Regions from separate parts of the Clostridium sp. CM041 genome, predicted to be linked through region 2. Evidence: riboswitches for the same ligand, from Rfam matches in the RefSeq annotation. Region 2 holds a riboswitch; each other region holds the start of a gene.
What was found. Region 2 has a riboswitch for thiamine pyrophosphate ahead of thiD (bifunctional hydroxymethylpyrimidine kinase/phosphomethylpyrimidine kinase). Riboswitches for the same ligand answer to the same signal wherever they lie in the genome.
Positions count from the first base shown of each region.

Region 1: another riboswitch for thiamine pyrophosphate. It lies ahead of ACWJJT_RS01630 (thiamine-binding protein); the one in region 2 lies ahead of thiD (bifunctional hydroxymethylpyrimidine kinase/phosphomethylpyrimidine kinase).
Region 3: another riboswitch for thiamine pyrophosphate. It lies ahead of thiT (energy-coupled thiamine transporter ThiT); the one in region 2 lies ahead of thiD (bifunctional hydroxymethylpyrimidine kinase/phosphomethylpyrimidine kinase).

Region 1 covers NZ_CM143648.1:321,321-331,928, reverse strand. Annotated here, with positions in the region: gene ACWJJT_RS01670 (SNF2 helicase associated domain-containing protein) at 1-919, opposite strand, end outside; gene ACWJJT_RS01665 (cold-shock protein) at 1,118-1,321, opposite strand; tRNA gene ACWJJT_RS01660 (tRNA-Gln) at 1,536-1,610, opposite strand; tRNA gene ACWJJT_RS01655 (tRNA-Glu) at 1,628-1,702, opposite strand; gene ACWJJT_RS01650 (helicase-related protein) at 1,931-3,688, opposite strand; gene ACWJJT_RS01645 (ABC transporter ATP-binding protein) at 3,833-4,588, opposite strand; gene ACWJJT_RS01640 (ABC transporter substrate-binding protein) at 4,569-5,573, opposite strand; gene ACWJJT_RS01635 (ABC transporter permease) at 5,613-6,389, opposite strand; gene ACWJJT_RS01630 (thiamine-binding protein) at 6,361-6,651, opposite strand; TPP riboswitch at 6,764-6,873, opposite strand; gene ACWJJT_RS01625 (hypothetical protein) at 6,961-7,260, opposite strand; gene ACWJJT_RS01620 (hypothetical protein) at 7,395-7,532, shown strand; gene ACWJJT_RS01615 (patatin-like phospholipase family protein) at 7,535-7,987, shown strand; gene ACWJJT_RS01610 (SDR family oxidoreductase) at 8,200-9,060, shown strand; gene argH (argininosuccinate lyase) at 9,223-10,536, opposite strand; gene ACWJJT_RS01600 (argininosuccinate synthase) at 10,566-10,608, opposite strand, start outside.
Region 2 covers NZ_CM143648.1:1,432,993-1,443,600, forward strand. Annotated here, with positions in the region: gene thiE (thiamine phosphate synthase) at 1-341, opposite strand, end outside; gene thiM (hydroxyethylthiazole kinase) at 331-1,167, opposite strand; gene thiD (bifunctional hydroxymethylpyrimidine kinase/phosphomethylpyrimidine kinase) at 1,372-2,196, opposite strand; TPP riboswitch at 2,344-2,454, opposite strand; gene glpK (glycerol kinase GlpK) at 2,524-4,014, opposite strand; gene ACWJJT_RS06780 (hypothetical protein) at 4,341-4,700, shown strand; gene ACWJJT_RS06785 (hypothetical protein) at 4,819-5,106, opposite strand; gene ACWJJT_RS06790 (50S ribosomal protein L25) at 5,263-5,862, opposite strand; gene ACWJJT_RS06795 (AI-2E family transporter) at 6,413-7,531, shown strand; gene ACWJJT_RS06800 (MDR family MFS transporter) at 7,533-8,975, opposite strand; gene ACWJJT_RS06805 (DUF956 family protein) at 9,191-9,565, opposite strand; gene ACWJJT_RS06810 (PTS system mannose/fructose/sorbose family transporter subunit IID) at 9,763-10,608, opposite strand, start outside.
Region 3 covers NZ_CM143648.1:1,778,940-1,789,547, reverse strand. Annotated here, with positions in the region: partial or broken gene ACWJJT_RS08345 (helix-turn-helix transcriptional regulator) at 677-869, opposite strand; gene ACWJJT_RS08340 (hypothetical protein) at 1,166-1,426, shown strand; gene ACWJJT_RS08335 (hypothetical protein) at 1,574-1,744, shown strand; gene ACWJJT_RS08330 (alpha/beta hydrolase) at 2,069-2,866, shown strand; gene ACWJJT_RS08325 (TM1266 family iron-only hydrogenase system putative regulator) at 3,102-3,365, shown strand; gene hydG ([FeFe] hydrogenase H-cluster radical SAM maturase HydG) at 3,439-4,857, shown strand; gene ACWJJT_RS08315 (FAD-dependent oxidoreductase) at 5,169-6,614, shown strand; gene ACWJJT_RS08310 (Na-translocating system protein MpsC family protein) at 6,741-7,103, shown strand; gene ACWJJT_RS08305 (L-lactate MFS transporter) at 7,246-8,436, shown strand; gene thiT (energy-coupled thiamine transporter ThiT) at 8,639-9,280, opposite strand; TPP riboswitch at 9,368-9,472, opposite strand; gene ACWJJT_RS08295 (polysaccharide deacetylase family protein) at 9,731-10,594, shown strand.

The sequences.
Region 1 (10,608 bases), 1.1 Mb from region 2:
CCCCATCATCGCTTATTGCAATAGGCATATCTTCTTTTTGCTGAAGTATAAATTTACTATCTTCTCTATTGATTTCGAATTCTAAGGGTATGGTTTCCTGCTTTATGTGTACATTAGTAAACGTTTCGCCTTTTATTACCACAGTTAGATCTCTATTGTATAAGCATTTAAATAATCTTTTAACCATGCTGTCTGTAAAATAAGCTTTTTTACCAGACAGAAATTTTACTGTATTTCCCTTATATGTATTTGAAGCCACCGTCTCAAGTTCACTCGCTTCTTTGAAAAGTTCTATAATATTTAAATCTCCTTCTTTAAATGAGTGCAAATAGGGATTGTATGTAAATCTTTTCCCAAACTCCATAGACTCAAAACTTTTATTATAGCAAATAAAAAATTCTTTTATGTTTTTAACTACGTATTGCTTATCCTCTCCAATCTTTAGACTCACGAAAGATTTTCGGTTATCACTATTAGAATCATGCTCATATTTTACATCTACATTTAGATATGATTTTTTCCTTTGATCACCATTTATACTTTTAGTTATTTGTTTAATTAAACTATTTGTTTTAGCCATTTTTTTTGCTTTAATAATTTCGTCTTTCTCATAAAAATACTTTAATAATGTAGCCACTACATGCTTGCACATACTCACCTCTCCATAATAACTATAACAATCATTACATTGACAATGATAACTTATAAAAGAATTAGTATTATTAAAACTTGTGTCTACTTTATACTGAGTGAAATTTGTTGACTCCACATCTGAAGTTATCTTAGTTTCCTTGTAATCTTCTCGCTTCTTTATTTCTATCTCAATATGCTTAACCTTATTACTTAAATAATACTCTGTTCCACTTTTATAAGAATCTTTATCACTGTATTCTCGTATAATCTCTTCATTAATATCAATCAAAAGTTTCACCCCATCAAGTTTTTTTCTATTTTATATATATTATAAATTCCAGAATGTGTTACCATTATATACTATACGCACACCCATATTTTTCAACCAAATAAATTCAAAATACATTGTAAAAAAGCACACTCAAGGATTAAATGAGCGTGCCGAAATTTTTCCGTTTATATTATTTCATAATAATTAATATTTCTACATTTTTTGAACATTAATAGCTTGAGGGCCTTTAGGTGCATCTACAACATCAAATTGCACTTCTTCGCCCTCATGTAAATCCTTTCTTGGCCCTTGTTCTTTTATTGCTAAATGGTGAACAAATACATCCACGCCTTCTTGAGCGGATATAAATCCATATCCTCTTTCAACATCATACCACTTTACTACACCAGTTTTCATATATTTCCCTCCTTGTCATTCTCTGAAGTACAAAACAATTCAAAGTTTAAATATAGTATTAACTATAAATGTCTAACTAATACTTTTTATTATGCCTAACTTCTTCATCTAACAATATAATTATTATTATTCCAAGGAAAAAATATACAAAAAAATAACCCCAGCAAAATAAACATTATGCTAGAATTATTTATATTGATTATGGTAATATATTTGGCTGAGATGGCAGGATTCGAACCTGCGGATGCCAGAGTCAGAGTCTAGTGCCTTACCGCTTGGCTACATCCCAATAAAAAAAAGTGTTAATGGTGACTCCTAGGGGAATTGAACCCCTGATCCCACCGTGAGAGGGTGGTGTCTTAACCGCTTGACCAAGGAGCCTTATTAGTAATTAACACTACGAGATATAGTATACTTCATTATGTAGTATAAGTCAACTATATATTTAAAATAAATTTCCAATTAATTATTTATGTGAATATGCCTTAATAAAAGATAGGGTATACAGTTTTGCTGCACATCCTATCTAATTTTAACTTTGTTTAATCTAGTAATAGTTATACTTTTAAATATTATTTTCTATAAGAATCATCGATGTTATCATTTGTTTTATATACTTTTCAAAATTTTATTAATATCTTCACTGACTTTTATTCTATTCTCATATACCCATTGTTCATCAAAATTTAATTTAAAAACTTTTGAGAAGGAATAATAAATATTTATTTTTTGGTAGTAAAGCTCTAATTCATAAAGATCTTCTAATAGACGCTGTGGTTTTGAGATAATCTCTCTTTTAGTTATAAACAATTCATCTACATATTTTAAAAATGCATTCATCATCTTATCATTAGATACATCAAAAGGAATTTTTAGTAGTCTCCATTGAATTGATTCTTCCAATTTATAACTCCTTAAATTATCTAATACCACCAAATACTCGCTTATATCCATTTTTCTATAAAAAGGTGTTTTTTCTTCTTTTGTACTCCATAACGCTAATTTCTCTCTAAGAGAAAGCGAACTGATTTTTAATATAGCTTCACTTGGGCCTATTACTCCTTCTTCTATAGTTGCATCCCTTGTGTCTAAACTTTCTCTTATAAAATCTTGAGAATCGCCATAAGATGCTACATATCCAACCTCATATATCCCTTTTCTACCTGCCCTTCCCGCGATCTGTTTCACTTCTTGAGAAGTTAAATACCTTATCTCATTACCATCAAATTTTTTAATATCCATAAATATTATTCTTTTTATAGGAAGATTAACTCCCATACCTATTGCATCAGTAGATATTAAAATTGTGCTTTCCTTGTTAATAAACTGATTGTACTGTTTTTTTCTAACTTCTGGCGGTAAATCTCCATAGATTAAACTTACTTTTATACCTAGGTTTGAGTAATGATAAGCTAGTTCTAATACTTTCTTCTTCGAAAATGTAACAAGCGCATCACCTTCCTCAATACTTTTATATACAAAAGATTTATTTTCCATTACAAGAGGGGTATCCCTTTTATACTCTATAATCTCGTACTCCTCAGAGCAATCCTCTATTATTTTTATTAGCAATTCTTTCGCATTCGTAGCCCCGCAAATGTGTATCTCTTTACTTTTTAATCCTAAAACAGCTCTTGTCCAGGCAGCTCCCCTCTGGTCATTATCTATCATTTGAATTTCGTCTATAATACCAACTTCATATTCCTCATTTATATTTAATTTTTCTATAGTACAACATACATGAGCTGCATCTTCAATGATTATTTCTTCTTCTCCAGTTGCAAGATTACATTTTACACCTTCTCTATTTAATCTTTCAAAATTCTCAAGTGCTAATATTCTTAAGGGAGAAAGGTAAATTCCTTTTGTTGCCTCTTTAAGCCGCATCATTGCATTATATGTTTTCCCAGTATTAGTTTCACCTAAATGGAGATAAAATTTTCTTTTAAATTTTCTCGATCCCTCATATTCATTTTTAGGATTAGTTGGAAACACGCGTTCAAACTCACTAGATATAATCTCAGGAATATGCTCCGTTATTAACACACTTATAATTCCTGATTTTAAATAGCTTTCACCCTTGTCCTTTAAAATGTTCTCAAAATTAAAATCTGTATTATTTTTCTTGTTATAGTCCTCAACAAGCCTTATTGATATATATTTAAGTAATGCTGAATAATTTTCATGAACCCTTTTATAGTCTTTAAAATTTTCTTTCTTAAACTCATTTAATTCCTTTAGTTTCTTTCTTACAGCAGCTTCATGTTCCCATAGTACATTTGACTTAGTATGCTTTACTATTTCTTCAATCTGAGCAAATTGACTTTTTATTTTTTTAAAATTCCTTTCTATAGCTCCTCGTTTCATTTTGTTTCCTCCAATATTGACTTTTTATTTATTTCCATGTGGCTTATTGTTCTATTTTCTCACAACTATAAATTTATCATACATTTTTCAATCTCAATATAAATGAAACACCCAACTTAAATGCTTTTAAGCTGGGTGTTCCATTTATATTGTCTGTAAAATGATTTTCTTTATTTCATTAAATTTTTCTGATGTAACAATATCCTTATTTCTGTTTTTAGGTAAATCAACGATTATTTCTTTTTTTATAGTTGCCGGTTTATCTGATAATACATATATTCTATCAGATAAGAATACGGCTTCTTCAATATCATGAGTTATAAATATTATGGTAACTTTTAGCTCTTTAATTACGTCTATTAGCCAATAGTGCATCTTTGCCCTAGTAATTGCATCAAGTGCACCAAAAGGCTCATCTAACAGCATAATATCAGATGATGACATATATGTTCTAAGCAATGCAGCTCTCTGCCTCATACCTCCTGAAAGTTGAAAAGGATATTTATATTCGAAGCCTTCAAGCCCAAATGTTTTAAAATGACTAAGCGCCTGAGCCCTTGCCTCTTTTTTAGATTTTCCTTTTATAATAAGAGACAGTGTAGTGTTATCCACAATGTTTTTCCATGGAAGTAGCAAGTCCTTTTGATGCATATAACTTACTTTTTCAAATCTATCGCAGCATTTTTCTCCGTCAAATATAATTTCACCCGCATCTTTACGCAAAAGGCCTGATATAATATTAAAAATTGTACTTTTACCACTGCCACTTGGTCCTAGTAAACTTATAAACTCATTCTCTCTTGCATAAAAAGAAACATCATTTATTATATTCATACTTCCAAAAGTTTTTTTAATATTTTCTACTCTTAATTTTTCATTACTAGTTTGGTAAGTACTCATTAGTAAATGCCTCACTCGCCTTCATATCTTTTCCTATAAGCTTTTTATCTAAAAGAAATTTGGTGTAATTATTCCAAACCGATTCTTTCATTACGCCCCATTTTTCAGCTTCAGCTTTATATTGATCCTTTAAATATTTTTGACTTGCGACGGCAAGAGCTTCATCTGTCTCCGGTGCATTTTTCAGTAAAACCTTAGCACTTTCCTCAGGTTTCTCCATGCTGTATTCATATCCTTTTGTAACTGCTTTTAAAAATTTCTTTGCCATTTCGGGATCCGCTTTTAATTTGTTCTCATTGGCTATAATTACCGGAGTATAATAATCTAAATCTTTATTTAATTTTCCAATATCAATATAGTCAATAGGAATATTTTTAAGCTTCGCTTCTATTCCTGTCCATCCATAAAATACCCATTCAATATCAATATTTTTCTTAGTTACAGCAAAGAAATCCTCTGATCCTGCATCTACCATCTTTAGTTTTGAAAAATCCGCATTATCTTTTTCCATAACCGCCTTTAAAATTGCATTTTCAGAAGGCGACCCCCATCCGCCATAGGTTTTTCCTTCAAAATCCTTAGGAGATTTAATATTTTTTTCCTTAGGCGATGCAAACCCAGAAGTATTATGCTGAATAATAGTGGCTATAGCTTTTATTGGAAGTGGATCTTTAGCAGTTCTAGCATAAGTTACATCTTCTTGATAGCTTACGCCAAAATCTCCTTTGCCCGCTGCAATTAAACTTGCAGTACTTCCCTGCGCTGGTTGAATAATTTCCACGTCAAGTCCTTCTTCTTTAAAATATCCATTATCTTTCGATACATATAATCCAGTATGATTAGTGTTTGGTATCCAATCTAAAATAACAGTAACCTTTTTTAAAGTTTTTTCCTTCTTTACATCTTCTTTTTTTGCAGCACAACCCACAAATAAAACTGTAGTCATTGAAACTGTTAATAATAATGAAATTACTTTCTTTAGCATGATTTTACCTCCAAATAAAATAATATGTCCTATATAAATTTAGTCATTGTTATCTGCTTTATTTCTAGTCCAAGGAGTAAAAAAATATTGTATTAAGTATAAGAGTCCAAATAGTCCCATGCTTAATATTACAATAATTATAATTACTGCAAAAACTTTATCAAGTGCATATGAATTTTTAGCTCTAATCATATATACCCCAAGACCCTTATCCCCTCCAAGCCATTCTCCAATAACTGCCCCCATAATGCTATAGGTTGCCGCTATTCTAAGGCCCGAAAAAAAATTTACAGTAGAGGATGGCAGCTTCACCATGGTGAAAATTTGAAACTTACTAGCTCCCATAGTCTTTAAAAGGTTTACCATATCCGCGTCTACTGATTCTAATCCGTCAATCAAACTAACAACTATAGGGAAAAAGCACACTAACACTACTACAATAATCTTAGGTAATATTCCAAAACCAAACCATATTATGAAAAGTGGTGCTAGAGCAATAATTGGAACGGTTTGAGATACTACTAAAATTGGATATATGCATTTTTTAATGATTTTCACATTATCCATTAAGATGGCTAAAATTAACGCAATCAAAATTGATATTGCGAATCCAATCAAGGCTTCATATAAAGTCGCATAAATATGCTTAGTAATGCTTGGAACTATATTCACCAAGGTACTAATAATATCTTTTGGCGAAGGCAATATGTATTGCGGAACCTTCCATTTTTCTACAGCTATCTGCCATATAAAAAGAATTATTAATTGAAAAACTATAGGAATAAGTTTATTTTCTATACTTATATGTTTTTTCATTCATAGTCACGCCTTCAGCTTTATAATCGATTTTCACTATAGAAACAACCCTACTTGCTCCATGAACTACACAAATTTCCTGGGCCTTTTTTACTATATCTAAAAGCTCATCCATTTCACCTTCCATAGTGGTTTCCATTGGTCCTACCTCATATTTTACTCCACTAGATTGAATATATTCTATAACCTTATCTACTACTTGGTAAATTTTTTCTTCCGCAACCACTGGTATAACTTGAAGACTCACATTTACAACTGACATTTCAATTCCCCCTTAGAATATTGTTAAAGTAAAATAAACCCTTTGCTCATTTTTAAGCGAAGGGTTCTATAATCAAATAACTTTGCACCATTTATATATTCTTATTTTAACCTAAATGCAAATTATATTTTCCCTCCGCTGGCATTATCCAATTCAGGTTATAAGGGTCGAAACTTAACTGTTTCCTCTCAGACAAAAATATTGACTCCCCTAGTTTTTAATATTAAATTACTTTACACGTATATACTACCTAAAAATTCTTATAATGTCAAACCATAAAAAACGCATCTTTTATTCAGTGCGTTTTTCTTAACAATCCATATTATCTTCAAACTTTTTAATATATTCCTTTAGTTCATCTATCTGTTTTTGTAAATCCTTGTTATCGCCCTTAGAATTACTGTTTCCATTATCTCCAGATTGATTGCCATCCTGCGATTCAAGATTTTGAGACTGAGCTGCAATTATCAAAATACTTTGGGCCAAACCCGTTAAAAAATTACCTATTACATTTTGTTGATTAACATTAAGTTTTCCAGCAATTATAACCCCTATTACTGTTGCTAATGTGGCTAATTGACAAGGCGTGAATTCTTCTAACTTTTTCATACATTGCCTCTTTTATAAAATGGTTGTAATATATTATATTCTTTTAACAAAAAAAAGTGTAACTAATATTATTTTTTAAATATATGACATGAAGATATTTTTATTCATATATTACTCATAAAGGGGTGGTATATATGAATATATACAACAATAAAAGATTTGCAGATATTGTGTTTGAAGGTGGCGGAGTTAAGGGCATCGGTCTTGTAGGTGCCTTAAAAACATTTGAGGATAATGGATATCAATGGAAAAACATTTCAGGAAAACAATAAGAATGAGTATATCTATCCCCTATTTTTTCCACCCTGTAAACTTATATAATATAAAGACTAATAAAAAGTCTCTCATTCTTGATGGTGGTGTTTTAAGCAATTACCCAGTTTGGATTTTTGATGTGAATGGTGTTCCTCTCTGGCCAACCATCGGTTTTAAACTCGGAGGGAACAAAGAAATACGAGAACATAAAATCACAAATATCTTAAATTTTACTAGCTCAATTATTGAGACTATGTTAGAAGCACAAGATGGTATTCATATAAGAGAAATGGATTTCTTGCGTACTGTAAAAATCGATACCCTTGATATTAAAACCACAGATTTTAATATTGGGAATAAAAAAATTATGGAGTTATATAATTCTGGCGAAGTTTGCGCAAAAGAATTTCTTAAAAATTGGGAAGATAATTATAAAAAGCATAGAATCTTTAGAAGTAATTCCTTTAAATAATAATCGTTGCTAAAACCACTAAATCTTTTTATTCATATATACACCACCTTACATTTATTTATTGAATAATACTAAGAATTTAAAAGTGCGCTAAGCTTAATAATAATTATTATTGTTTTTAAGCTTAGGCATTTTTTTCTTAGTCCATAAATTTAGCCACAGTTCAAATTATGTGATATTATAATTATGAAGAAAAAAACGAGGTGAGTTCAATGAAAAAAGTATTATTAACCGGCTCTAATGGTTTCTTAGCATCAAGATATTACACATATTATAAAGATAAATACGAAATAATCCCATTAGGACATGCAGAGTTAGATATAACAGACGAGAGTAAAGCCTTAGAAATTATACAGAAATTCAAACCTGATTACGTGATTCATACCGCTGCTATTGCTGATACAGGTTTGTGTGAACGAAACCCAGAACTATCTTATGAAATAAATGTAAAAGGTTCAATTAACATTGCTAAAGCCTGTAGTTTAACAAAATCTAAATTAATATATTTAAGTTCTGAACAAATTTTTAACGGCAATATCGAATCAGGACCATATAATGAAAATCACACCCCAACTCCAAATACCATTTATGGGAAACATAAACTTGAAGCTGAAAACGAATTAAAAGGAATTATTGATGAACTATGGATTTTAAGACTTACTTGGTTATTTGGATTTCCAGAAAAAAACTGCAGGGTAAATTCTAATATACTATGGAATGTTGTATCTGCTATTTTAAATGATAAAAAAATGAAATTACCCTCAAATGAATTTAGAGGAATGACCTATGTTTATGATATAATAGCAAATTTTGATAAGATTTTTACTCTTCCATACGGAACTTATCACACTGGAAGCGAAAATAACTTAAGCACTTATGATATAGCTTTGCTCATATTAAAAGAAATTGGCTTAAATCATAAAGTAGGTAATTATTTAGAAAAAGATACCGAAAAATACAAAGAACATCCAAGGGACTTACGAATAAGTAATAGTAAATTGAAGCATTATGATATTGTTATGCCTAAAACTGAAGATGGCATTAAAAAGTGCCTTATAGATTTCAACTATTAATTATCTACTAAAGTAGCTTTATCTACTAAAGTAGCTTTATCTACTATAGTAGCTTTATCTACTATAGTAGCTTTATCTACTAAAAAGCACGTAACAGGTGGGGATTTACCTGTTACGTGCCTTATATTTAAAGGGTGTATTCTGCCACCTCTAAGGCGGCCTTTACATTTCTTTTTTTATACCGCGGCTTAAAGTCTTTTCATATTCTATAAATTCATACACATCATTTTGAAATAAATCGCTAAAACTTTTAAGTTCTTCTAAACTTAAATCTTCTATAGCCTTATGTTTTTTTTCACAATTTATAACTATAGCGCCTATAACTCCATGAGCATCTCTAAAGGCTGCCCCCTTGCTTACAAGATAATCTGCAGCTTCCGTAGCATTTAGAAAACCTCTTTTAACTGCGTTATACATATTATCTTTTTTGATTTTTAAAGTACTTAACATTTCATTCATAACCTTTAAGCATTTTAAAACTGTGTCAACTGCATCAAAGAAAGGTTCTTTATCTTCTTGCATATCTTTATTATAGGCAAGTGGTATTCCTTTCATAGTGGTAAGCAGACTCATTAAATCTCCATATACTCTTCCAGTTTTCCCTCTTATTAATTCTGCTGCATCTGGATTTCTTTTCTGTGGCATTATACTACTGCCTGTGGAGAATTCATCGCTAATTTCAATGAAATTAAATTCTTTAGTACTCCATAAAATGAACTCCTCACTTAATCTACTAAGATGCATCATTATTATAGAAAAACCGGATAAAAGTTCTAATAAATAATCTCTATCACTTACTCCATCCATAAAATTATCTGTAGGTTTTTTAAACCCTAGTTCGCTTGTTGTAAACTTCCTGTCTGTATCATATGTTGTTCCCGCCAGTGCACAGCATCCAAGAGGATTTTCATCCATAATCTCTGTAGCGCTTATAATCCTTTTCTTATCGCGACTTAACATATTAAAGTACGCCATAATGTGCTGTTTAAATGTTACTACCTGCGCTCTTTGCATATGTGTATACCCTGGCATTATAACCGCATTATCATTCCCAACTTTTTCAATAGTGCTTAAAATAACATCTAAATTATCAATAACATCCAATGCTTTGTATTTTGAATATAATCTCATATCTACTGCAACCTGATCATTTCGGCTCCTAGCTGTATGGAGTTTTTTACCTACATCCCCTACAAGTTTTGTAAGCTGTATTTCCATAAAACTGTGAATATCTTCATAATCACCTTCAATTTTAAGTTTGCCTTCTTGAATATCCGAAAGAATAGAATTCAGACCATTAACTATAGTCACACTTTCCTCATTTGTTAAAATACTACATTTAGCAAGCATTTTAACATGGGCTATGCTACCCATAATATCTTCATAATATAATCTTTTATCAAAGCTTAGAGAACTATTAAAGTCCTCCATAAGCTTGCTTTCTTTTTCCTTAAATCTTCCACCCCAAAGTTTCATATATATCACCCGCTCTTCCTTCGTAAATTTTATAATTTTTCATAGCTATTGTTTAAATTTTTATATGCTTTA
Region 2 (10,608 bases):
AGTGTTGCAGTAGAAACCCCTAGCATCTTATTATCTCCTATTATACTTCTCGCAATAGTCGCTGGCATATCACTTTGACCTATGTGTACCCCCGCTGCATCTATGGCCTGTGCAATATCAATTCTATCGTTTATTATTAGGGGAATCTTATATTTATCTGTAATAATTTTTATTTTCACTGCAATATTATAAAACTCTAAAGTACTTAATCTCTTTTCTCTAAGCTGGACTAATGTAACCCCGCCTTTTATTGCTTCCTCCACTGCTGCAAATATATCTAAATCCACCAATACATCTCTATCTGTAACGAGATAAAGGCTATAATTCACATTATTCTTCATTTATTTTGCTCCTTTCCATTATTAGATCTTCAGATAAATTGTAAATAGCATCTAGCATTTTAACTTTAAATGTTCCTGATCCTTCGCTATTTTTATCTAATCTTTCATAAGCTGTTTCTCCTGCAATACCCATTGAAACAATTCCTGCGAGTGCTGCTATTAAATTATTATCTCCAGCGCCTAAATAACAACCAATAACGGAAGTACACATACATCCTGTACCTGTAACCCTAGACATTATTTTATGACCGTTTGATGCGGTGTAAAGAGTCTTACCATCCGATATAATGTCTACAGCACCTGTTATAACTACTACCGTATTAAATTTAACAGCAAAATTCCTTGCCATTTCTTTCTCTCTTGTAAACTCATCACTGTCTACAGAAAAACTCTCACTAGCATCTACACCTCTTGTTATAGTTTTAATTCCGTAAATTGTTTTTATTTCGGATAAATTCCCTCTAATAACTGCTAATTTCACTTCATTTATAATTCTTTTGCAAGTTTCTGTTCTATAAGTTGTTGCACCTACTCCGACAGGATCTAAGATAACAGGTATGTTTAATTCATTTGCCATCTTTCCTGCCTCAATCATAGCCTCTATAATTACACTATTTAATGTTCCTATATTTATAACAAGTGAAGATGCAAGTGATACCATCTCGCGAACTTCATGAATATCCTCCGCCATAACCGGTGACCCACCTATTGCTAGTGTAATATTGGCACAATCATTAACGGTAACATAATTTGTTATTTGGTGCACCAATGGGGTTTTTTCTCTTAAATTGTTTAGTAATTTAATTATTTTCTTATTAATTTCCATTTTGACATCATCCTCCAAATTATTGTTTATATAAATCCTGTAATAATCATAACGGGCATTGTAGCTCCAAGTAATAAATCACGTTTTATAAAGTAATATCTACTGCTAAAATATGATACATACTAATACATTATTGAATCCCCTTAAACTTTGTGTTATTAACTTTGCATAACTCGCTGCTAAAAACCCAGTTTTTCACTATCCTTAATCATTTGCCATCCCTGCTTTTTTATATAATTCATAGAAATGATTTGTAGGTCCCACCCCATGCCCAATATCTAAAGAATGCTTTATAGCCGTTGTTATATACTGCTTTGAATTTTTTATTGAATCCTTCATGCTATAGCCAAGCGCCAAATTTGCAGCTATAGCTGAAGACAAAGTACATCCAGTTCCATGAGTATTTTTTGTATTTATTCTCTCAGAAGTAAAATGTATAATTTCACTTCCATCATAAAATACATCTACGGCCTCCCCCTTCATATGTCCTCCCTTTAAAAGCACATTTTTGCATCCTAGCTTGTACATTTCTTTTGCTGCATTTTCCATATCTACTACTGTTTCAATGCTCGTAATATCTGAATTTACTTCTTTTAAAATTTCTTCAGCCTCTGGAACATTAGGTGTAATAATTGACGCTAGTGGAATTAATTTTTTAACCAAAGCCGTTTTTGACTCTGGCTTTAACAGTGAATAACCGCTTTTTGAGATCATTACGGGATCGAGTACTACGTTTTTAGGCTTGTATTGTTTTAATTTCTCACTTATCACATCAATAGTTGAGATTACAGAAACCATACCAATTTTAACCGCATCTACAACTATGTCTGTAAAAATAGCATCAATTTGTGCCTTGATGATTTCTTCGCCCAAGTCTTGCACTGCAAAAACTCCCATAGTATTTTGTGCTGTTACCGCTGTAATTACACTCATCCCATATACGCCACTCGCACTTAAGCTTTTTAAATCTGCCTGTACACCTGCTCCTCCTGAGCTGTCAGAACCTGCTATAGTTAAAACTTTTTTCATATCAATTCCCTCCTAAAATAATTATTTTTTAAATGTTGAATCATCACCTGCGGCGCTATTCATCCATTTTATTTATAAAACAAAAAAACACAAACCCATAGGATTCGTGTTTAAATCATCTTGATATATAAAAATATATACATATATAATACACCAATAAACAACTTCCTACGCTGGCATTATCCAGATCAGGTTATAGGGTCAAAGAATTAAAGTTCTTTTTCTCAGTTGGCCTATCCAACTCCCCTGTGTTAGGTTATTCTTTTATATTTCATGTGTTAATAATAGCATAACTAATTATTATTAACAATTAATATTTCGTTACTACTATTCAAGTTTTATGCCTGATCTTTTAACAGCTATATGCCATCCATGAAGTAATTCTTTTCTTTTTTCCTCGGTCATAATAGGTTTGAAACTTCTTGATATTGACCAATGCTTTGATACTTCATCTTTGCTCTTCCAATATCCTACTGCTAGCCCTGCAAGATAAGCCGCACCGAGTGCTGTAGTTTCAGTAACCTCTGGTCTGTCTACTTGAACGTTTAAAATATCAGATTGAAACTGCATTAAGAAATTGTTATTGCAAGCTCCTCCATCTACTTTAAGTTCTGTAAGTATAATTCCAGAATCTTCTTGCATTGCTTTTAAAACATCATGCGTTTGGTAAGCAAGTGCTTCGAGGGTTGCTCTTATTAAATGTTCTTTCTTTGCTCCCCTTGTAAGACCTACAATTGTTCCTCTTGCATAAGGATCCCAATATGGTGCTCCAAGTCCAACAAAAGCCGGAACTACATATACTCCATTTGTATCTTCTACCGCATTAGCATATTCTTCGCAATCAGCAGCATTGTCAATCATACGTAGCTCATCTCTTAACCATTGTATAGCAGCTCCAGCTATAAATACACTACCCTCAAGAGCATACTCTACTTTTCCATCTATTCCCCAAGCAATCGTTGTAAGTAATCCCTGTTTAGATTGAATTGCTTTGTCTCCCGTATTCATAAGCATGAAGCAGCCTGTCCCATATGTATTTTTAGCTGTTCCTGGTGAATAGCAAGTTTGTCCAAATAATGCGGCTTGTTGGTCTCCAGCCGCTCCAGCAATTGGAATTTCCCCTCCAAACAATGAAATATCAGTGTTTCCATATACACAACTTGAAGGTTTAACTTCTGGAAGCATTGATTTTGGTATGTTCAATGTTTTTAAAATTTCGTCATCCCATGTAAGTTCATGAATATTAAATAGCATTGTTCTTGAAGCATTAGAATAGTCTGTTACATATGTTTTTCCTTTTGTTAAATTCCAAATTAACCAAGTATCTATATTACCAAACAATAAATTTCCTGCTTCAGCTTCCGCTCTAGCGCCTTCTACATTGTCCAATATCCATTTTATTTTTGTTCCAGAAAAATAAGCGTCTAAAATCAATCCAGTTTTAGCTCTAACAATTTTATCAAATCCTTTTTGTGTTAATTCATCACAAGTCTCAGCAGTTCTTCTACATTGCCATACAATTGCATTGTATACTGGAACTCCCGTTCGTCTATCCCAAACTACAGTAGTTTCTCTTTGATTTGTAATACCTATTGCTGCTATATCAGACGCCGTAGCCTTAACTTCAGCCATCGCTTCTGTTGCAACGCTAATTTGACTTGACCATATCTCCATTGGGTCATGTTCTACCCACCCTCCTTTTGGGAAAATCTGAGTAAATTCTTTTTGAGCGGACGTTACAATAAGTCCCTTTTCATTGAATAGAATACACCTTGAACTGGTTGTACCTTGATCAAGTGCCATTATATATTTAGCCATTTTAGCAAAACTCCTTTTTGAAATTAGTCTTATTGAATCGTTTACACATTAATAAATAAAAAAATACGTTAAAATATCATTATATTTAGTATAACTGATTATTATATTTATTGCAATATAACTTATAAACTTCACTATTTAGATTTATTTTTTAAATATCACATCGCCGCTGCTACAATATATAATAAGATCTTGAATTTTTTATAATCTTAAAATTTTCAAGTAAAAATTCTCAATATTTTCATCTATATTTTAAGATAAAATGGGTAAACTATATACTGTGCTGGATAACAGTGTAATTTTTATATTAGAAGGGAGAGATACTTATGAATAACAATTTAGAAGAAACAAAAAAATTAAATAAACAATCAGCTGCTAATGGAGGTTCAAGCTCTTACTCAAATGCTGGTATGTCAAGTAGCACTAGTGATTCTACTCTACAAGAAACAATTCAATTGAATAATGAATCAGCTTCAAATAAAGGTACTAGTGGTGTTTCAAATTCTACTATGTCAAATATGTCTATCAGCACTAGTGACTCTACTTTAGAAGAAACAAAACAATTAAATAATCTATCAAGTGCTGGTATGTCTAATATGAGTAGTAGCAATAGTGATGCTGCTTTAGAAGAGACAAAAAAGCTAAATAATCAATCCTATGCAAATAAAGGTACTAGTTCAAAATAAACTTTTATTTATATGTTCTTTAGATTCCATTTAATAATTTTTCGATGATATGAACTTTTTAAAGGAAGCCATTTAATTAAATGGCTTCCTTTAATATTTATTTTATTGTTATAATAACCTATTCTTCTATATAAGTAATATTACCATCAAAAATGTAATTCAAAGAAGTTTTTGTACCTTCTAGTGCATACATCATTTTTTCAATTACCACTTGTTCTTCTTTGCTAGTTGTTATAGAAAGTTTATCTACTTCATTAACTTCAGACTTTAGTTCAAATTCATATATAAAATCGTTTATTAGTCTTATCCACTCGGATGTGTCATTAGAACCTATATTTTCTCTCTTTCCGAAATCTTTTAATGTTCTATCTAATTGTTTTTTTGAATATCTCAATATATTTGCCATTCTTTAGCCTCCTAATTTTACTCACAATAATAAGTATCTATTTACTTATATTCTTTTTCTTACCTCATCATCAAAACATTTTAAATTTTATCCATAATAGATAAAAGGATGAACTTTTCATGTTCATCCTTTTATTATTATATAATTACTATTTTATTATTTAGCTTCAGTTTCAGCAACAACTGCTTCAGCTGTAACTTCTTCAGTCACTTCTTCTTTCATTTGTGCTATAGCTGCGTAAATTTGATTTTCATCATCAGTAACTTTTATTTGATTATTTAAATCAAAGTCCTTTATTGTAATTGTATCTCCAAGTATTTTTTGTGATATATCAATACTTATTCCATCAGGTAATATACCCATGCTTCCAACAACATCTATCTCAGCTTTATAAATCTTCAACTCAAGTAGATTGGCTGCTACATTCTCTTCTCCCTTGAAAGAAATAGGTAATTGCATTTTTATTTCACGATCTTTAGAAACAAGTTGTACGTCTACGTGATTAATCTTTGCTGTTACAGGATGTCTTTGAACTTCTTTTATAAATCCAAATTTCTTATCTTCTCCGTATTTAATCCATATTTTAGCATTAGGACCATGTTTTCTTAGAACTTTTATTAGGTCTACGTCTTGAACCTTCATAGAAGTTGCTTCCTTAACGCCATCGCCATACATAACACCTGCAATAAAACCTTCCTCTACAAATTTTTTATTTGTCGGAATTCTTTCAAATGCATCTAAAATCATTTCTTCCATAATAATTCGCTCCTCTTGGCTTATAAAGCCTTTCTGTTTATTATTTTATGTACATATGTTACCACTACTAATTTTCACTAAAATTTGTGTTGAACTTTAAAATGATATGATCTTTTTAATTACAAGTATCTGAAAATTCAATGTATATAATTACAAACATTAAAAGACAACATGAATTACCCTGCTGTCTTTCATGTTTTCATAAATACATTTATTGAATTTCCATGTTATATCCATTATTTATACAAATAAATAAAAAAAATCAGCATCACTACCTAAAAGATAACATTAGTATTAAATATAACTATATTATAGCACATTATCGCACATGTTTGCAAACAGAAATTGTAAGGCGTGTTACCTGTTTCTGTAACCTACTATTATTACGCAATATGTCGTTATTTTTTTAAAATGAATATTAATAAATTGTTTTAAGAATGATATAATTAAATAAGCTACAATCATCTTCTTCTAATCTACAATATTACAATTACATAATACTACATTAATTTTATAATAAGCGCGCTAAATATTGATCGGAGGAATTGCATTGATTAAATATAAAAAGATACCATATATACAACTTGTCCCTATTATTATAATTACTCTTGTACTTTATAGAATAGTAAATAACGTTGAAAATATAGGTTCAGTATTAAATAATTTTTTTTCTTTGCTTACTTATTTTATTTGGGGTTTCGTTATAGCTTATTTACTTAACCCACTTATGGTGTTTATTGAAAATAGAACAAAAATGAAAAGAATTTATAGCATATGCATAATTTACACAATATTTATAGGCATAATAATTTTTATAATCACTTTAGTTACTCCTAATATTATTAAAAGCTCCGTTGATTTATTTAATAATATCCCTCACTTTGCAAATAAAGCGTATAAATGGTCTACCAATTTTTTATCTAAAAATGAACTACTAAACAAATTTGATGCTACTTCTTACTTAGATAGTTACCTTAGTACTTTTAACAAGGATGTATCTGCATATTTTAGCCCCGGTTTTCAACTTATAATTGATTACCTAATGGGTTTAGGTTCTTTTTTTATGAAATTAATGTCTGGAATCGTAATTTCAATTTACTTCTTGATTGATAAAGAATCTATTATTTTTAATCTTAAAAAATTTATTTATTCTGTTTTAAATGAAATTGTTGCTATTAAAATAATTAATTTTTTTAAAATAGTTAATACTACTTTTAAGAAATATTTTGTTGGGAAAATGATTGACTCTATTATTTTTGGTATTATTACTTTTATAGGATTTACGATATTAAAAATACCTTACGCTTTACCTTTTAGTTTAGTAATAGGGGTAACAAATATGATTCCCTATTTTGGAAATATTATAGGAATGGTTCCCGCTGTTATAATAACAATATTCTTTAGCCCAATGAAATGTGTTCAGTTGGTACTATTTATTACAACCTTAAGTAATATTGATGGGTGGTTCATATCTCCAAAGATTATTGGAGATAAGGTTGGAATTAGTCCACTACTTATAATACTAGGAATTGTTCTTGGTGGAGGTTTTTTTGGTGTTTTAGGAATGTTACTTGGAGTTCCCACTATAGCCTTAATAAAGACCCTACTAGAAAATTTTATGAATAAAAAAATTAAAGATAAACAAATTGAAAACAAATTAATTAAATAACTTATTGTTCACATGAATTATTTTTTAATTTTGAGTCGAATATAAAAGAAAGTATCAATGATACTAAAGCAATTATGATAAATATTATAAATACTTCATGAAGTCCTGAATTTAAAGCTTGCTTTATCTGGTGCAAACTTACTCCACTACTCAAAGTTGCCTTGGAATACAAATTGTTAGGTTCTATTCCCTTTCTTCCTATATTATTGAAATATTTAATTATATTCATATTTAATATAATTCCAAAAACACTTACTCCTATAGTTTGACCTAGTGTACGCACTAGGGAATTCGAAGCTGTTGCTGCTCCTCTTTTGTTATATCCCACTGACTCTTGTACCATTATTGTTAATGTAGTAAAAGCTCCTCCAAATCCAAAGCCCATAATGAACCCATAAACTATAACTGATACTAATAGAGATTCACTACTTAAAGTAGACAAAAACACACAACTAATAAGCAAAATTAGAGTAGATACGCCAATCACTATTCTTCCACCATATTTAGGGATAGCTTTAGACAAAACAAATGAAGATAAGAACCAAGCAATAGACATAGGTGCCATAGACACTCCAGCAACTGTAGGACTAAATCCTAAAACATTTTGCATATATATAGGTAAATAAACCTCTATTCCTATTAAAATCCCTGCGGCTAAAAATGTTATTATATTTACAATGGTGCTGCTTTTTGTGAAAATTTCAAAAGGTATAATAGGCTCATCCGCTCTTTTTTCCACATAATAAAACACAATCAACACTACACTTGTAATTACTAAAGCTATTATAATATTATTTCTTCCACCGGCTAAGCTACCCAGTAAAAACGTTATAATTGCAACTGAAAATAATAAAGCACCTACATAATCTATCTTATGTTTCTTTTTCTCAAAAGTTTCAATTAGGTTTTTTTGTAAAATCACTATAGATATTATTCCAAAAGGTAGGTTTATAAAGAAAATCCAATGCCATGAGAAATTGTCTATTAAAAATCCCCCTAAAAAAGGACCAGCTAAACTTGCTATCCCCCATACTGTACTTAACCATCCTTGGATCTTTGGTCTTTCGTAAACAGTAAAAATGTCACCCAATATAGTATAAGTAACTGTAAATATTGCTCCTGCTCCCATTCCTTGAACTGCACGAAAAGCTATAAGCTGATACATGTTTTGTGATAACCCACAAAGACAGCTCCCAATTAAAAAAATTATTATTCCAATAGAAAGAATGTTTTTTCTTCCATATAAATCAGCTAATTTCCCGTATATTGGTGTAGAAATAGCTGTTGTCAATAAATAAGCAGAGAAAACCCAACTTATAAGTTCAAACCCATTTAGCTCTTTAACTATTGTTGGTATTGCAGTAGTCACAACTGTTCCCTCTACAGCTGCAAGGAACATTGACACCATTAATGCAATGACTATACTTCTTTTTTTTGATTTCATCCTTTGTTACACTTCCTTTAATGTGATGATTATCATCTATATTTAACCTAAAGTACAAATAAACGACAAATATCATTTTACCATTAATTATAAATATTTGTACAGTAAATTAAAAACTGCCAATTAGTTAAATCATCACCTGCGTTGCCGCACTGCTATCCCTATCCCTGCTTTATTTTTACCTAAATATACACATGATAAAATTTTTTAGTTGATCAACTCTTCTTAAATCTCCATTGCACCGCTCGTTTAACCACATCAAAAAAACTTAACGAATTAAGCATATGATTTGGCTCAATATATTTTCGAACAGCACGAAGTACTTTTTTTGCTTCTTTTGAAGAAAAAGTGTAGGTAACATTTTTCTTCGTTTGGATCGCATATCGTGGAATCCACTTTCCTTTTAGCAATACGGACGCAATGACATATTCGACCTCTTCCCAAGGAATTTGAATATATTTGCGAGAATCACGAGAACTATAAAACTCAAAACCTTTGTCTCCGATCATAATTTTCCCATAATCTGCAAAACCCGTAAAAGCTGTTGCATCAATTACTAGATCTACCTTTGTATTGAGTGATTGAACCATACGATCTACCTCTTTTCTATTTATACACACATTTGTTTCTATTAATTAATAGCTATCTTTTAAATCTTCGTGGGAATTTTTGAATACCTTTAAAATTTCTTTCATTATATTCTAAAAATTGTTTTTTTCACTTTACTTTAACTGCTTTATGTTTAAACAAAAGCCCAGGCTAAAAAGCCCAGGCCGAGTAAAAAATATTACATTAAACCGATTAAGTGGAAAACAATCCCGACTGCGAACAGTCCAAAAATAATTGTAATTGGAGATACTTTCTTCTTAAGCAACCACATACAAAGTAATGTCAATCCTAATCCTGCAATTCCAGGAATCAATGAATCTAAGTTATTTTGCAATGTTGTAACCTTAACATCAGTTAATGACAAACCACCTGATTGTTGCAACATAGCTTGTTTAATACCTTCCGCTCCAGCAGGAAGGCTGCTCCAATCAATAAAGGCACCCTTAGCTAACTTAACGGCTGATACAGTCGGTGCAAATACAACAGATACCCATCGGTTAACTAATGATCCCAAAATGAACATACCAAGGATGGATGCTCCTTTTGTAACATCTTGTAGTAAATTACCTGATAAATCATCGGTAATACGAGAGCCTGCTTTGTAACCAAACTCTTGTGTATACCACATAAATGACATACGGATGATATTCCAAGCGAAGAAAAAGATAATTGGTCCAAGGATGTTACCACTCATAGCAAGAGAAGCGGCTAATGCCCCTAAAATTGGCCTAACAGTAAACCAGAAAACTGGATCTCCGATACCAGCTAAAGGCCCCATCATACCAACTTTAACACCTTGAATAGTTATGTCATCTATTGGTAAACCATTTGCACGATCTTCTTCTAAGGCTAATGTTACCCCAATGACTGGTGAAGCTACATATGGGTGAGTGTTAAAGAACTCCAAGTGACGTTTCAATGCAGCTGCACGATCTTCTTTAGTCTTATATAATTTTTTAATTGCGGGAATCAATGCGTATGCCCAACCACCGTTTTGCATTCTTTCATAGTTCCAAGAACCTTG
Region 3 (10,608 bases), 350 kb from region 2:
GTTCAAAAGCAGCAAAAAGACGGTTATTAGCGTTCTATCCACTTGAAAGCGGGTACAGCAGACATACGTGCAAAAATGAGCCACATCGTGGATGATATTTCCAAAATGTGGTTTTTTAAGCACTTTATTTAAAAAATACAATATATTTCACCAAGTATACCCTAATGGGGTATTTTTGACTTACCCGCCAAAAAGGTATATTAGCATGAGGTGGATGAGTTAAAGTCAAAGTAGAACTTAGGTTACATAACAATATCAATTGTTATGTATTAAGTAACATTCAATTTATGCTTTCTATACAAAACATGTGAAAGTGTTGATGAATAAGGAAAGTGAAAGTTACACAAATACATTGTGTAACTTTCAAAACACCCAAAATACATATTAATAATATATTTTGTCCCCTAATATACCTTTTGGCGGGATAGGCAAAACATTGGGGCAATAATATACTGTATAGTGATTATAGATAAAAAACTTTAATCGACTTTAAATAGCATTATTTTACAAAAAAATAATAGATTAATTTTTTGCCTATAGAAAGAGTATACACAAAATAATTTACACGCCCTACGCTCCCGTAAATGTAATTATTTTACTTTATAGGCTGTAATCACGTAGTTTTTTGTCTAATAAATAATTACATTTGTTTTTTATATTAGATTTATTTTTCTTTTTAACTTTCAAGTATAAATAATTTTTCTATCGTAGTGTTTAATAGTTTAGCAAGGTTCATAGCTAATTCCAGAGTAGGATTATACTTTTCATTCAATCGCATTAACGGTTTGCCTTGTAACACCAAGCGTAGTTGCTATGTCCTCCTGTCTAAATCCAAGTTGTTTTCTTAATCCTCTTATATTATTTTTCATCTTTTCCAAGTTTCCATTTCAAAAAATATTGAATTCCTATAATGGGTAGTGCTAGCAAGGCGTAAACTTACAACGCTAAGCCAGTTATTTACAATTAGATTACATATATGATGGATAGTTATATAAAGTCAAAGGGGAATTCTGAAGTGGGTCCAATGATTAATTACTCATTTGTGGAGGGTGATGAAAATGGACAGGCTAAAATAACAATAAAGCTTATGATACAGCTAAAAAATTAAATCCATAATATAGAAAAACCCTATGAATTAAAGAATCAAATAAGGGTAACAAATTGCTTGTTTGCAAGATTTACTGAAAAAGAAGAAAATCTTCAGTATGCTTATTCAAAATTAGGACTATTCGCTTTTGAGAATGATATGAAATTAAAAGGTGACAGCTACACGGTTTTTGTGGATAAAAATGAAGAAGGAATAGTGACTACAGAAAATAAGTCGCAAATTATGGTGGCTGTATCTGGAGCAGTAGTCAATGTAAATGCATTAGAAGGTAAAGAAGTAAAAGCTGGGGATGTACTTTTTACATTAAATCCGGTATAACCAAATCTGCAATCAGGACAAGCAGAGGAACAAATTGAACTTAATATTTAATATATTTAAATTATATATATCATAAAGAATGGTTGGAACTGTTGATTATTTATGGTTTCAACCATTTTTGTAAAATATATTACAGGGGGGATGGGTATGAAACTAGATAAAGAATATTATGTGATAGTGTCTATAATAGTATTTGTATGTGGTCTTATTATTAGTACTTATAATTTATATAATTTTACTGGATTTTTAATAATATTGCTACCGAGTACTATATTTAATGTTAGTTGGCATTGGTATCATAATGATAAAGGAGAATGATGTAGAACACTTAGGGAGCAGTTGTGATTTAAAGTGTATATGCTTTTATGTTAAGAGGTGGTCTGCTTTATGAGAAAAAGATAATCAAGCTAATAACTAAAGGTGGTTGCCAAGGATATAGGTGATTAACATCTTGATTTAAGAGAGAAATAATGTCTCTCATCTGAATTCCCAAATTAAGTAACTTTAGCTCAAATAATTTAGACAAATGGAGCTAATTTGGTTTGTGACTAAATAGTAACTATAGTTAATAGATTTCAATTTTAGTATTATTTAATTAGTATTATACTAATACTAAAAATACCTTAGAGGAGGGAATGAAAAATGGCATTTTTACAAGTGAGCTTTGCTTCGAAAGCCTTAAAAAGAGATGTTACTTTCAATGCTCTTATACCAATTGATACAATAGAAATACAGGAGGAAGAAATAATTAAGAAAAAACCAATGAAAGCGCTGTATCTCTTGCATGGGTTAGCTGGAAATTACACTGATTGGGTTTGTAGTAGTAAAATTGAGGAACTATCTTTAAGACACAATATCGCAGTGTTTATGCCCTCTGGAGAAAATAATTTTTATTTAGACGATGTTGATAAAGGCGAATTGTTTGGTGAGTTCGTTGGAAATGATTTAGTGGAATTTACACGCAGGATATTTCCGTTATCAAGGAAAAGGGAAGATACATTTATAGGTGGGTTATCTATGGGTGGATATGGAGCAATTCGAAATGGATTAAAATATTCTGACAACTTTAGCCGTATCATTGCATTATCTTCTGCTATAGTTACATACAATATTGCTGGAGCTTCTAGTGATTTTAAGGACGAAGTTCGTGACTATAAATTTTATACTAGAGTATTTGGTGATCTGAATCAACTTTTGGATAGTGATAAAGACCCAGAGGCACTTATTATTAAGTTGAAGAAGAAAAATGCTCTAATTCCTAAAATATATATGGCGTGCGGTACAAACGATTTTTTGTTAGATGTAAATCATAAATACCGTGATTTTTTAATTTCAGAAAATATAGATGTAACATATGTAGAAAGTCCTGGTAGCCATACGTGGGATTTTTGGAATGAATATATTGAAAAAGGAATCAGATGGGCAGTTAAAAATAAGTAAATAAATTGTTGTATTGCTTTTTACTATCAGGAGTGGTACGGTTAGATTGATTTTAAATTAACAAAGTTATCGTTCTGAATGCACGAGGGTTCGTCCCGAATGAGAAGGCGAGAGAATAGTTGGAATGCTCCAAAGAACATATCTTTATTGGTTGTACCTTTGGTTTCGACGTACTATCCTTGTGCCTTTTCGGGTGCAGGGTTTTTTTTATTGTTTAAAAGAAAGGAGGTTGCCAATGGAAACAAGAATTGCTCTAATTGGAATTATCGTTGAAAACACAGATGCTGCTCCAAAGCTTAACTCTATTCTCCACGAATATAGAGAATACATAGTAGGAAGAATGGGAGTACCCTATCTGAAACGCCATATTTCGGTAATAAGTATCGTTGTGGATGCGCCGAATGATGTTATCAGCGCCCTGTCAGGTAAGCTTGGAATGCTACCAAATGTAAACACCAAAACGATTTATTCCAAGGCGCCACCTATAGCAAAGCAGTAAACGAATGATTAAATCAAGGTCTATAAGAGTTTGACCATTTATAAATAATAAATATTAAAAAGGGGTTTATGCTATGTATGATAATAAGTCTAAAAATGCAACTGAGTTTATTGATGACGGTGAAATTCTATCTACCATTTCTTATGCTCGAGAAAACAAAAGAAATCGTGAGCTAATTGATAGCCTGATAGAACGTGCAAAAGACTGTAAGGGCCTAACACACAGGGAGGCTGCAGTACTTCTCGAATGTGATTTGGAAGATGAAAAAGAAAAAATGTTCAAACTGGCAAAAGAGATTAAGCAGAAGTTTTATGGCAATCGTATTGTTATTTTTGCTCCACTATATCTTTCGAACTATTGCGTAAATGGTTGTGTGTATTGTCCATATCACGCTAAAAATAAAACAATATCCCGTAAAAAACTTACGCAAGAAGAAATAGCACAAGAGGTCAAAGCACTTCAGGATATGGGACATAAGCGATTGGCTTTAGAATCAGGAGAAGACCCTGTGAACAATCCAATTGAATATATCCTTGAAAGTATAAAGACCATTTATAGTATTAAGCATAAAAATGGAGATATCCGCCGTGTCAATGTCAATATTGCTGCAACTACAGTGGAAGAATATAAGAAACTTAAGGATGCGGGCATCGGTACCTACATACTTTTCCAGGAAACGTATAACAAAAAAAATTATGAGGAGTTGCACCCAACAGGACCAAAGCACAACTATGAATATCATACGCAGGCTATGGATCGTGCCATGGAGGCTGGTATTGATGATGTGGGGATCGGAGTTTTATTCGGTTTAAATATGTACCGTTATGACTTTGTTGGACTACTCATGCATGCAGAGCATTTAGAGGCAGCCATGGGTGTGGGTCCACATACAATTAGTGTTCCTCGAATATGCCCTGCTGATGATATTGACCCAAATGCGTTTTCAAATTCAATATCGGATGAGATGTTCGAAAAAATTGTGGCTATTATTCGTATCGCTGTTCCATACACTGGCATGATTGTATCCACTCGTGAATCGAAAATAACGCGTGAGCGTGTGCTGGAACTGGGTATATCTCAGGTAAGTGGAGGCTCATGTACCAGTGTTGGTGGATATGCGCAGAAGGAAACGGAAGAAGATAACTCGAAGCAATTTGAAGTAACAGATACGCGTAAATTAGATGAAATTGTAAACTGGCTTTTGGAATTTGGGTATATTCCAAGCTTTTGTACCGCCTGTTATAGAGAAGGGCGTACAGGTGATCGTTTCATGAGCCTTGTGAAATCAGGTCAAATTGGAAACTGTTGTCAGCCGAACGCACTAATGACACTTAAAGAATATTTGGAGGATTATGCTTCACTTGATACCAAAAAAAAGGGCGAGATGGTAATTGAAAATGAGATTCCTAATATAAAAAATGAAAAGGTTCGTACAATTGCAATAGAGCATTTAAAAGAACTTAAGGAAGGGAAGCGAGATTTCCGTTTCTGATATTACAAATTAACAAATTAACATTTAAACATAACCATAATCATAAAATACAGTAAAGGTATGTGTCAAAGTAATTGATACATGCTTTTTGCGTTCTCGCATTAAGTAAAATTTATTTAATAGCTCAGCAACTATAAAATTACATCGCATTTATTTTTATAAACAACATACACGGCGAAAACTAATAAATAAGAAAACGATTTTATTGAAAATATCTATTATAATGTAAATAATTATATTATAATAGATATTAACAAAGATTAAATATTAAAAGGTTTTAAATATTAATAATATGTTGAGGGGTGATATTTATGTATGATGTAATTATTATAGGAGCAGGAGTAGTAGGTGCAGCGATAGCAAGGGAACTTTCAAGATATAATCTAAAAATAGGCGTTTTAGAAAAAGAAGATGACGTTGCAACGAAAGCATCAAAAGCAAATAGTGGAATAGTTCATGGTGGATATGCTGCAAAGTACGGTACATTAAAAGGGCGATTATGCGGAAAAGGAAACAAAATGTATAGAAGTGTTGAGGAAGAATTAAATTTTGGATACAGACAAACAGGAGCTTTAGTGATTGGATTTAATGAAGGTGACGAGAAAAAAATTACTGAGCTTTATGAAAATGGTATAAAATTAGACTGTAATGATTTAGAGGTGATAAGAGGAGCGAGACTAAAAGGAATAGAGCCACACTTAAATAGTGAAGTAAAGGTAGCACTATATGCTAAAAGCGTAGGGGTAGCGTCTCCTTATGAATTTACAATTGCGTTAGTAGAAAATGCTATAACTAATGGCGTTGAACTTAAGCTTGAAAATGAAGTAATATCTATAGAAAAATTAGAAGATAAGTTTATTGTACATACTAACAAGGAGGATATTAAAGCAAGATATATTATAAATGCTGCGGGTTTGCATAGTGATAATATATCTAACATGGTAGGGATCGATGATTTTAAAATAACACCAAAGAGAGGCCAATATATTTTAATGGGAAAAGATCAAGGGCACCTTGTGAATACTGTTATTTTTCAAGTGCCTACAGATAAAGGGAAAGGGATATTAGTAACTACCACATATCATGGCAATTTTATGATAGGACCTAATGCAGAAGAAGTGAGTAATGGAGATGATGTGTCAACTACCGCTGAAACTTTAAAAGATGTCATTATGGCGGCTAGAAAGTCCATACCTGATTTTAATGTGAGAGGCGCATTAACTACTTTTTCAGGGATAAGAGCTAGTAGCAGTACGGGGGATTTTATCATTGAGGAAAGCAGAGTTAAAAGATTTATTAATGTGGCTGGGATAGATTCTCCGGGGCTTACATCATCGCCAGCAATTGCTGAGATGGTGGTAGAAATACTTAAGAATTCAGGAATGAATCTTGTGAAGAATAATAATTTTAATCCTTATAGAAAAGGAATAATAGTAAAAAAAGATAATAGTTTTGATGGAGAAGTTAATCATGAAGATAAATCAAAAAATATTATATGCAGATGTGAGCAGGTTACAGAGGCAGAGATTATAGATGCGCTTCATAGAAATATACCAATTAACTCTATAGATGCGATTAAAAGACGTACAAGAGCAGGAATGGGAACTTGCCAAGGGAATTTTTGTAAACCTAGAGTTAAGGCTATTATAGCAAGAGAACTGAATATTTGCGAAGATAAAGTGAACGTGCGAGGCAAAAGTGATTCTAAACCACCTGTTAGAGCGGAAATAAATTTGATTAGGAAATTTGAATCTTAGCAAAGGATGATAAAGTAACAAACTACAACCTTAAATATTATTATTTACAATTATCAATTGATATGCTAAAATTATTTATTATATCAAGACTCTGATTCTATTTATGATGATTTATGGAGGAGCTCAATGACAAAAGGACAAATTGAAGCGAAATTAAGCGAAGCAATTAGTAAATTTGAGATTGAACACATGGGTAGAGGCCCAGAAAAAATTCGGACAATCATATTTCAGGATTTAATAATAGTAAGACTTAAAGGATTTTTAAGTAAATCAGAAAAAAGTTTGGCTCAAAGCAAGGAAGGCGTCGATTTAATTAAAAGACTGAATATTGCTTTGTTTGAGAATGCAAGAGAAAATTTGGAAGAAACTATAAAATCTATAATTGATGTTAATATAGTAAGTACTTATTCTGATGTGAGTACCAAAACAGGTGAAAAAATTATAGCTATAATTGTAGACCAAGATATTGAAGAACGATTAATAAAATAATCATGGAAGACGCACTGAAGGGTAAATGACCAGTCAAGGGGTAAGCCAATAACAATAACTCTGAGTGAGGAGTTTTTGTTATTGGCTTTTTTATTGATTTTAATTTTAAAGGAGTATTATAAAAAACGAAGGGGATGATAATATGAAATTTAAGCAAAGGTGGATATATGTGATTTTGGGAATTATAATTATGATGTGCTTAGGCACTGTATACTCATGGAGTGTTTTTAGGATTCCAATTGAAAAGGCTTTTAATATAGGATCTACTCAAAGTGGCTTTCCTTACATGGTTTCTTTAGCAGCTTATTCATTTTTTATGTTTATAACTGGAAAATATTTAGAGAAATACAGTCCAAGAATGGTTATTTCTATGGGTGCACTTCTTGTAGCATTAGGATGGATATTATCTGCATATGCACCAAATATATACATTTTAACTATAACATATGGGGTAATAATTGGCGCTGGCGTAGGCATAGCATATGGAGCTCCGATGACGGTAGTAGCAAAATGGTTTCCAGAAAAAAAAGGCTTAGTAGTAGGCATTGTATTAATAGGATTTGGGTTGTCACCACTTATAACAGCTCCACTTGCAAGAAATTTAATAGAAAGTTATGGAATAACAAAAGCTTTCCTAATATTAGGTGTATCTTTTGGGGTAATAATACCTTTGCTTTCGTATCCATTTAGATATCCGTCTGATGTGGAAAGTAAAAGTCTTGAAACAACTTCAAGCACAAAAATTCATATGAATGGTACGAATACTGCTAAAATGATTAAATCAAAAAACTTTAAAGGGTTATATGTAAATTTTATGATTGGATCAATGATTGGACTAATGTTAATTGGAATGACAAGTAACGTTGGTGTAGAACTCATTAAGCTATCCCCAAAAACAGTAGCCTTATTAATGATCGTATTTGCAGTTTTTAATGGAATAGGTAGACCTATATTTGGCTTGATTACGGATAAGTACTCGTCTAAAAATGCCATGCTAATTTCTTACGCACTAATTATTATCGCAGCATTATTAATGCTAGTGGCAAATGAAGGCAGTTTAGTATTATTTAGTATAGCGTTTTCGATATTTTGGTTTAATCTTGGAGGATGGTTAGCTATAGCGCCTACTTCAACTCTTGATATGTATGGAACGAAACATTATAGTGAGAATTATGGTGTTGTGTTTACGGCATATGGTATAGGAGCCATTATCGGGGTATTGGCTTCTGGACTTCTAATGGATATCCTTGCGAATTATAATTATATCTTTTATTTTATAATTGGTTTATGTATTATGGGTATTCTTTCATCTAAAAGAATGATTAAAACATAATCTAACAGAATTGACCATTTTAGTGGGCTAGAGTTAAGAAATGATTGATAGTAATTTCAAAGTTATTATATTTAATGCTACGTAATATTAATATTACGTAGCATTAAATATAATACAGTAAACTTCATGATGAACAGAATAATGTATTAATATAATTTTGGTTGAAGAAAAACCTGAAGTAGGCAGTAGATATATTTTGTTGTTAATCTAGAGCTTTGGTTATAACTAACTTTGATAATCGTTTTAAAGGTAGAAGCCCAATAATTACACAGGTAATAATGGTTTCCACACTTAGGTATGAACCGTTATATAAAAGGGAGTATAAATAAACAGATGTTCCTTTTGGAGCATAGCTTCCGAAGAACACTACTCCAGATATAAAATGGCATGTAAATCTAGCTAGCATTGCTACGACTACGCCAATAAGTATGACCTTGGTATCACGTGATCTAAAGTAACCAACTATTCCAATAGCCATAAAAGGAAGCGGATAATCAAATAGTACTTGCACTGGATGGAGTGCGAAGGGCGCTACTAAAAAATTAATAATTCCAAATAAAAAACCTGTTAAAAAACCAACTTCAGGACCATAAAATAAAGATACAAGTATGATTGGAACCATACTTCCAGCAGTAATGCTACCACCTTGTGGTAATTTTAGAATTGTAATAAACTGCAATACAGTAGATAATGCAAGAGATATACCAATTAAAGTTATCATCTGCGTAGTAAATTTAATTTTCCTAACTTTCAAAACTGCATAGATTAATAACAAAACTCCTAATAGTGCAAAAAGAGCAATGGGGGTTTTTGTAATTTCAGCGATTCTTTCGGCAAAAGTCATTTTTATAGCCTCCATGTATTGTGCTACAGAAGTATTATGGCAAAAACAAAAAAACTATATTCAAAAAAGGAATATAGTTAATGTACTTATACATCATAACCGCTTTCCTCCGCTGGTATTATCCAGATCAGGTATAAGGGTCAATGAATTAAATATTCATATCTCAGCCATTAGGCACCCCTAGCACATATATTATTATTATAATTTAATTATATAGAAGTATATTATATTTTACAACCTGTTTTAGATATTTACAAATTAAAATAAAGAAAATACCGGAAAAGATTGATTTTATAATCTGGATGGTATAAAGTTAATAAATGTAAGGTGATCAATTTAGCATTAGGGTTACAAAATACTCAGAGAATTTATTATTAAGGGGTTTTGTATTAGATGATGAAGATTAAAAAATAATATGTGTTTCGAAAAAATACATACAAGGAGGTTATTATGAGAAAAAAAATATTTTTAATATTTACACTCATTATTTTAATGTCTCTTTCGGGATGTTCAAGATCGAAGACTGCTACAATAAAAAAAACTGCCCCAGTTAAACCAGCAACTGCAGTTGAACCCATTAAACCGGCTGAACCCGCTCAAACCTCTTCGATACCCGCTTTTGACAAGACTGCTGTTATGAAGGCTTCAGGAAAGAGTGTTCCAGTTTTAATGTACCATTCAATTGACTACGAAAAAGATAATCCTATTCGTCTTCCTGTTAAAAGATTTGAGGAGCAACTAAAATATTTAAAAGATAATGGTTATTATACTATTACACTTACAAATTTATATGAATATCTTATTAAGGATATACCAATACCTGAAAAATCCATAGTTCTTACTTTTGATGATGGTTATGAAGATAATTATACGGATATGTTCCCTGTTTTGAAAAAGTATAATTTTAAAGCAACAATTTTTGTTATTACTGGTAGTATTGATAAAAGTCCTAACTATATGACTTCGAAACAGCTTGTAGAAATGGAAAAATATGGAGTAGAAATAGGTAGTCATACCGTAAAGCATGAAAATTTAAAAGAGATGCCTAAGGATAAGCAACTAGAAACTTTAGTTAAATCTAAAAAAGATTTGGAAAAAATATTAAATAAACAAATAAAATTCTTTTCCTACCCTTATGGTGGATACAGTAAAACTTCAATTGAGGCTGTACGAGAAGCAGGGTATACAATGGCTTTTAGTACTGACGGCAGATGGTCTTCCAAAGAGGATGGTATACTTTCCTTACATAGGGTATATATAAGTTCATTCCATGACATGGAAGAATTTAAAAAACGAATTTCTAATACAGATTAAATTTTAATAAAGTT